DNA from 2 places in the Klebsiella sp. HN106 genome. Region 2 is predicted to be linked to the other one. Evidence: predicted binding sites of a transcription regulator. Region 2 holds the regulator's gene; the other holds the start of a gene.
The links. Region 2 encodes LexA, which represses DNA repair genes until DNA is damaged. Its sites were predicted from a motif close to TNCTGTATGTACATACAGNA; they were not measured.
Positions count from the first base shown of each region.

Region 1: the regulator LexA is predicted to act here: its motif matches at 1,867-1,886, upstream of metR (HTH-type transcriptional regulator MetR).

Region 1 covers NZ_JBLURD010000017.1:27,242-30,656, forward strand. The annotation lists gene metE (5-methyltetrahydropteroyltriglutamate--homocysteine S-methyltransferase) at 1-1,686, opposite strand, end outside; gene metR (HTH-type transcriptional regulator MetR) at 1,918-2,871, shown strand; gene ACSIPU_RS26035 (carboxylate/amino acid/amine transporter) at 2,759-3,415, opposite strand, start outside.
Region 2 covers NZ_JBLURD010000003.1:324,398-327,812, forward strand. The annotation lists gene dinF (MATE family efflux transporter DinF) at 1-762, opposite strand, end outside; gene lexA (transcriptional repressor LexA) at 832-1,440, opposite strand; gene ACSIPU_RS12530 (diacylglycerol kinase) at 1,563-1,931, opposite strand; gene plsB (glycerol-3-phosphate 1-O-acyltransferase PlsB) at 2,061-3,415, shown strand, end outside.

The sequences.
Region 1 (3,415 bases), on a different contig from region 2:
GGACCAGCAAAGAATGGTCACAGGACCGGTCAACATGCCTTTTACCGGTTTGTCGGTCAGCGACTGTGCGTATTTTGCCCACTCGACGGTGATCGCCTCCGGACGGCTGACGTCGCCAATCACCACCGGCGGCTTAACGCAGCGGGAACCGTAGCTCTGTACCCAGCCGTTCTGGGTGAAGATAAAGCCGTCCAGATGTTCGCCAAAATATTCCACCATGTCGTTACGTTCGGCCTCACCGTGTACCAGCACGTCCAGCCCCAGCCGCTCCTGCTCGACGATCGCCTGCTTGATGTGTTCAGCGATGCCGGTGCGGTAGCGGTTAGCGTCGAGATGGCCTTTTTTGAAGTCCAGACGCAGGCCGCGGATCTCGGGAGTCTGCGGGAAAGAACCGATGGTGGTGGTCGGCCAGGCCGGCAGCTTAAAGCGGGCGCGCTGCGCTTCGGCGCGAACTTCGTAGCCGCTTTGACGCTGACTGTCCTGAGCGGTTATGGCTGCCAGACGCTTCTCTACCGCCGCGTTATGCACGCGGGTTGAATAGCGACGGGCCCGGATCGGTGCGCTCCAGTCAGCAATCGCAGCGGTGTCGCCGCTGTTCAGCGCATCGCGCAGCAGCGCCAGTTCCTGGCATTTTTGCAGGGCGAAGGCAAACCAGCTCTTCACTTCGGCATCAAGCCGCGTTTCCACGCTCAAATCGATCGGGCTGTGCAGCAGGGAGCAGGAAGAGGCGACCCACAGCTCGCGTTTGCCGACAATCCCTTTAACCTGCGCGTATTTTTCGCTCAGATCGGCGCGCCAGACGTTGCGACCGTTGATCAGGCCCGCGGAGAGCAGCCAGTCGGCAGGCAGGCGCTTATGCAGTTCGACGACATCATCCTGGCCATGGACCAGATCCACATGCAAACCCTGCACCGGCAGCGCGGTAATGGTGTCGAGGTTATCGGTAATGCCTTCAAAGTAGGTGGTCAACAGTAGCTTAACCTGGCCATTAAGCGCCTCATAAGCCGGTTTGAAAGCGTCCAGCCACGTCTGCGGCAGCTCGAGCACCAGCGCCGGTTCATCAATCTGCACCCACTCAATGCCGCGTTTTGCCAGCTCCGCCAGCACCTGCTGGTAAACCGGCAGAATATCGTGCAGCAGGTTCAGACGATCGAACGACTCGCCTTTCACCTTACCAAGCCACAGATAGGTGACTGGCCCAAGCAGGACGGGCTTCACTTTGTGGCCCAGCGCCAGCGCTTCGTCCACCTCATCCAACAGCTGGTTCCAGCTCAGTTTGAACTGCTGGCCCTTCACGAATTCCGGCACCATGTAGTGGTAGTTGGTGTTAAACCATTTGGTCATTTCCGCCGCCGCGGCCGGTTCGCCGGTCGGCGCACGGCCGCGACCCATGCGAAACAGAGTATCGATATCAACGGAGCCGTCTTTGTTCTGATGACGAGCCGGCACGTTGCCAAGCCACAGGCTGGTGGTCAGAACATGGTCGTACCAGGCGAAATCGCCAACCGGCAGCAGATCAACGCCCGCCTGCTTTTGCTGTTCCCAGTGGCGAGCGCGCAGTTCCCGGCCAACGGCCAGCAGTTCTTCGCGGCTGATATTGCCCGCCCAATAGCTTTCTTGCGCTTTCTTCAGCTCGCGACGCAGGCCAACGCGAGGGAAACCGAGGGTGTGATTAATAATTGTCATTTTTTGAGCCTCATAATTGCAATCCGAAAGATTTCGGATTTAGGGAAGGCGGCAAACTTGCTCATCCCCAGGAGCTTACTGAAGTAAGTGACTGGGGTGAGGAAGTGCAGCCAACGCACCATAAATTCGAAAGATAAAGGATTTAGCCGTCCAGATGTTTACACATCCATAATTGGCAGTTACTGTATATTCCTCAAGCGCAAATTATTCATGGCGAAGTGAAGGACTTTCATGATCGAAATTAAACACCTGAAAACGCTCCAGGCGTTGCGGAACAGCGGTTCGCTGGCAGGCGCGGCAGCGGCCCTGCACCAGACTCAATCCGCCTTGTCCCACCAGTTCAGCGATCTGGAACAGCGCCTTGGCTTCCGTCTGTTTGTGCGTAAAAGTCAGCCGCTGCGCTTTACGCCGCAGGGTGAAATCCTGCTCCAGCTGGCCAACCAGGTGCTGCCGCAAATCAGCCGCGCCCTGCAGGATTGCAATGAGCCGCAGCAAACTCGTCTGCGTATCGCCATCGAATGCCATAGCTGTATTCAATGGCTCACGCCGGCGCTGGAGAGCTTCCGCGCCCGCTGGCCGCATGTGGAAGTGGACTTTCAGTCCGGCGTGATCTTCGACCCGCAGCCGGGCCTGCAGCAGGGTGAGCTGGATCTGGTCATGACCTCCGATATCCTGCCGCGCAGCGGTCTGCACTATTCGCCAATGTTTGATTTCGAAGTGCGTCTGGTGATGGCGCCGGATCATCCGCTGGCGACAAAGACGCGCATTGCGCCTGAGGATTTAGCAACCGAGATGCTGCTGATTTACCCGGTCCAGCGCGCTCGTCTGGATATCTGGCGTCACTTCCTGCAGCCTGCGGGGATCAGCCCGCAGCTGAAGAGCGTCGACAATACGCTGCTGTTAATTCAGATGGTGGCGGCGCGGATGGGCATCGCCGCCCTGCCGCACTGGGTTGTGGAAAGCTTTGAGCGCCAGGGTCTGGTGGTGACCAAAACCCTGGGCGAGGGACTGTGGAGCCGGCTATACGCCGCGGTACGCGACGGCGAACAGCGCCAGCCGGTGACCGAGGCGTTTATTCGCTCAGCGCGGAACCACGCTTGCGACCATTTACCGTTTGTGCGGAGTGCGGAGCGACCCAGCGTCGATGGACCCACAGCGAGGCCAGGATCACCAGAGCTCCCGTAATAAAACTTGGCCAACGGGGCTGCTCCTGCCAGATAGCAAGATTCACCAGCAGCCCGGCAGGTACATGCATATTGTTCATGATGCCGAGCGTACCGGCATCCACCTGGGTGGCGCCGTAGTTCCACATGAAGTAGCCGATCCCCGATGCCGCCACGCCAAGAAACACCAGAATGCCCCACTGTAGAGAGGTTTCCGGCATTTTCTGCGCATTGCCCAGTATCGACCAGGCAACCGCCGCCACCAGAAACGCCCCGACATAGAACCAGGCGAAGGCATTATGCTGCGGCATCGGACGCGTTTCCATCAGGCGCTTGTAGCCCACCATGCCAATCGCGAAGCTGATATTGGAGAGCTGCACCAGGATCAAACCGGTCCAGAAATGATTTGTCACCTGGTCGTAGCGAATAATACCCGCGCCGATCACCGCCAGCAGCGCGCTGCAGGCGTAGCCCCAGCGCAGGCGGCGGCGGCTCATTACATCATAAATCAGCGTGATATAGAGCGGCGTCAGGACGGTAAACAGCAGGAGTTCAGATACCGTCAG
Region 2 (3,415 bases):
TACCGCACCGAAGCAAAGCTGTAGCAGCAGCGAACGCAGCATGATGTCGCGATTCAGCGCCAGCAGGCGACGTATATCGCCGCGCCAGGCGTTTTTTAGCATTAACAGGGAAACGCCGCGCAGCGCCAGCACGCGCCTTGCCATCAGCAGGCCGATAAAGAAAGTGGCGTATTCTGCCGTGACCGTTGCCAGCGCCGCCCCCTGCACGTTCATATGCAGACCCATCACCAGCCATACATCGAGCACAATGTTAAGAACATTGCCGACCACCAGCAGGATCACCGGCGCTCTGGCGTACTGCACGCCCAGCAGCCAGCCCAGCAGGACCAGGTTCGCCAGCGATGCCGGCGCGCTTAGCCAGCGGATCTCAAGGAAGCGTCTGGCCTGTTCGAGCACGGCTTCGCTGCCGCCGACGATGTGCAGCGCCAGGTCGATCAACGGCATCCGCAAGAGCACAATGGCCGCCCCGGCGGCCAGCGCCAGGCACAGCGGCTGCACCAGCGCACGCGCCAGACGCTGCGGATCTTTAGCGCCGTACGCCTGGGCCGTCAGCCCAGTGGTACTCATTCGCAGGAACAACAGCAGCATAAAGAGGAAGCTGGTTGCCGTTGCGCCAACCGCCACGCCCCCCAGATAAACCGGGCTATCGAGATGACCAATAACGGCGGTGTCCACCAGTCCGAGCAGCGGAACGGTGATATTGGAGAAGATCATGGGCAGCGCTAAGCGCCACAGGGCTTTGTCGGCGGCGTTAAAAAACATGGAGAGAGTGCCAAAAAGAGGAAAAACGACGCAGCATCATGCATCAGATGATGCCGCGAGAGGAAGAGTTTACTGCCAGTTGCCGTTGCGAATAACGCCGACGGCCAGGCCTTCAATGGTGAAACTTTGTTGACGAAGATCCACCACGATTGGCGAAAATTCGCTGTTTTCCGGCAGCAGTTCGACGACGTTACCCTGCTTTTTCAGGCGCTTTACGGTCACTTCTTCGTCAATACGCGCCACAACTACCTGGCCGTTACGCACATCCTGAGTTTTATGGACTGCCAGCAGGTCGCCATCAAGAATGCCGATGTCTTTCATCGACATACCGCTGACGCGCAGCAGAAAATCGGCATTCGGTTTAAACATGGCCGGATCGACCTGATAGTGGCCTTCAATATGCTGCTGGGCCAGCAGCGGTTCCCCTGCTGCTACGCGGCCAATAAGCGGCAGGCCCGTTTCTTCTTCCGTCAGCAGACGAATACCGCGGGAGGCGCCGGAAACGATTTCGATTGCGCCTTTACGCGCCAGCGCTTTCAGGTGCTCTTCCGCCGCGTTTGGGGAACGGAACCCCAAGCGCTGAGCAATCTCCGCACGCGTCGGCGGCATGCCCGTCTGGCTGATATGATCCCGAATGAGATCAAACACCTCTTGCTGCCTGGTCGTTAACGCTTTCATTCCGCCCCCTGGGTGTATATACAGTTATGCTGTGAGTATATACAGCTAACGGTGATTTTGGAACCACATTTCACACAAAAATCAGGAGTTTCTTTTCGTTTTGCGAGCCGCTACGACAGGAGTTAGCGGTAATTTGCCCATAAAAGGGTTCCCCAGGTGATCAGCGCGATGACAATCGCCAGCAAAACCGCCGCAGAGCCCATGTCTTTCGCGCGCCCGGAAAGCTCATGATGCTCAGGGCCTATACGGTCCACGACCGCTTCAATCGCGCTGTTGATAATTTCAACTATCATCACTATCAGGACCGAGCCAATTAACAGCACCCGGGTAATGGCATCGACGTCTAACCAGCAGGCAATCACCACGGCAATGATGGCCGCGATGCCTTCCTGACGAAATGCGGCCTCGTTGACCCATGCCGCCCGGAATCCTTTCCAGGAATACCCTGCCGCTTTAATAATTCGGGTTAACCCAGTGGTATTATTGGCCATCAAACAAACCTTTTTATGTAAATGACGTCAATGAGTGTACGCGTTTGCCGCGTTACAACGGAAATTTTGCGCACTTTCTGTTATTCTTGCGGCGCATTTGCATGATTAACCAGAGGCTTCACATCGTCTATGTCTGGCTGGCAACGAATTTACTATAAATTACTGAATTTACCATTAAGGGCGCTGGTAAAAAGCAAGTCGATTCCGGCACAACCTGCTCAAGAGTTAGGCCTGGATACCTCGCGGCCCATTATGTACGTCCTGCCCTACAATTCGAAGGCGGACCTGCTGACGCTGCGCGCGCAATGTCTGGAGCATGAGTTACCGGACCCGCTGGAGCCGCTGGAGATCGACGGCGCCCTGCTTCCGCGCTACGTATTTATCCACGGCGGACCGCGCGTATTCACCTATTACACGCCGAAAGAAGAGTCTATCAAGCTCTTTCACGACTATCTGGATTTGCACCGTAATCACCCCGATCTTGATGTGCAAATGGTGCCAGTCTCGGTCATGTTCGGTCGCGCACCGGGGCGTGAAAAAGGCGAGGTTAACCCGCCACTGCGCATGCTCAACGGCATTCAGAAATTCTTCGCCGTTCTGTGGCTGGGCCGCGACAGCTTTGTGCGTTTCTCGCCTTCGGTCTCGCTGCGTAAAATGGCGGACGAACACGGCACCGATAAAACTATCGCTCAGAAGCTGGCCCGCGTGGCGCGTATGCACTTCGCCCGTCAGCGTCTGGCGGCGGTCGGTCCGCGCCTGCCTGCGCGCCAGGATCTGTTCAATAAACTGCTGGCGTCGAAAGCCATTGCCCGTGCGGTAGAAGACGAAGCGCGCAGCAAGAAAATTTCTCATGAAAAGGCGCAGCAAAACGCTATCGCCCTGATGGAAGAGATCGCCGCGAACTTCTCCTATGAGATGATTCGCCTGACAGACCGCGTGCTGGGCTTTACCTGGAACCGACTGTATCAGGGCATTAACGTGCATAACGCCGAGCGCGTGCGCCAGCTGGCGCACGAAGGCCACGAGATCGTTTATGTCCCGTGCCACCGCAGCCATATGGATTATCTGCTGCTCTCGTACGTGATTTATCATCAGGGCCTGGTTCCGCCGCATATCGCCGCCGGTATCAACCTGAACTTCTGGCCTGCCGGGCCGATTTTCCGTCGCGGCGGCGCTTTCTTCATTCGCCGTACGTTCAAGGGCAATAAGCTCTATTCGACGGTATTCCGCGAATACCTCGGCGAGCTGTTCAGCCGCGGCTACTCCGTAGAATACTTCGTTGAGGGCGGCCGCTCTCGTACCGGACGCCTGCTGGATCCGAAAACCGGTACCCTGTCGATGACCATTCAGGCGATGCTGCGCGGCGGTAATCGCCCCATCACCCTGGTGCCAATCTACATCGGCTACGAGCACGTGATGGAGGTTGGTACCTACGCTAAAGAGCTGCGCGGAGCGACAAAAGAGAAAGAGAACCTGCCGCAGAT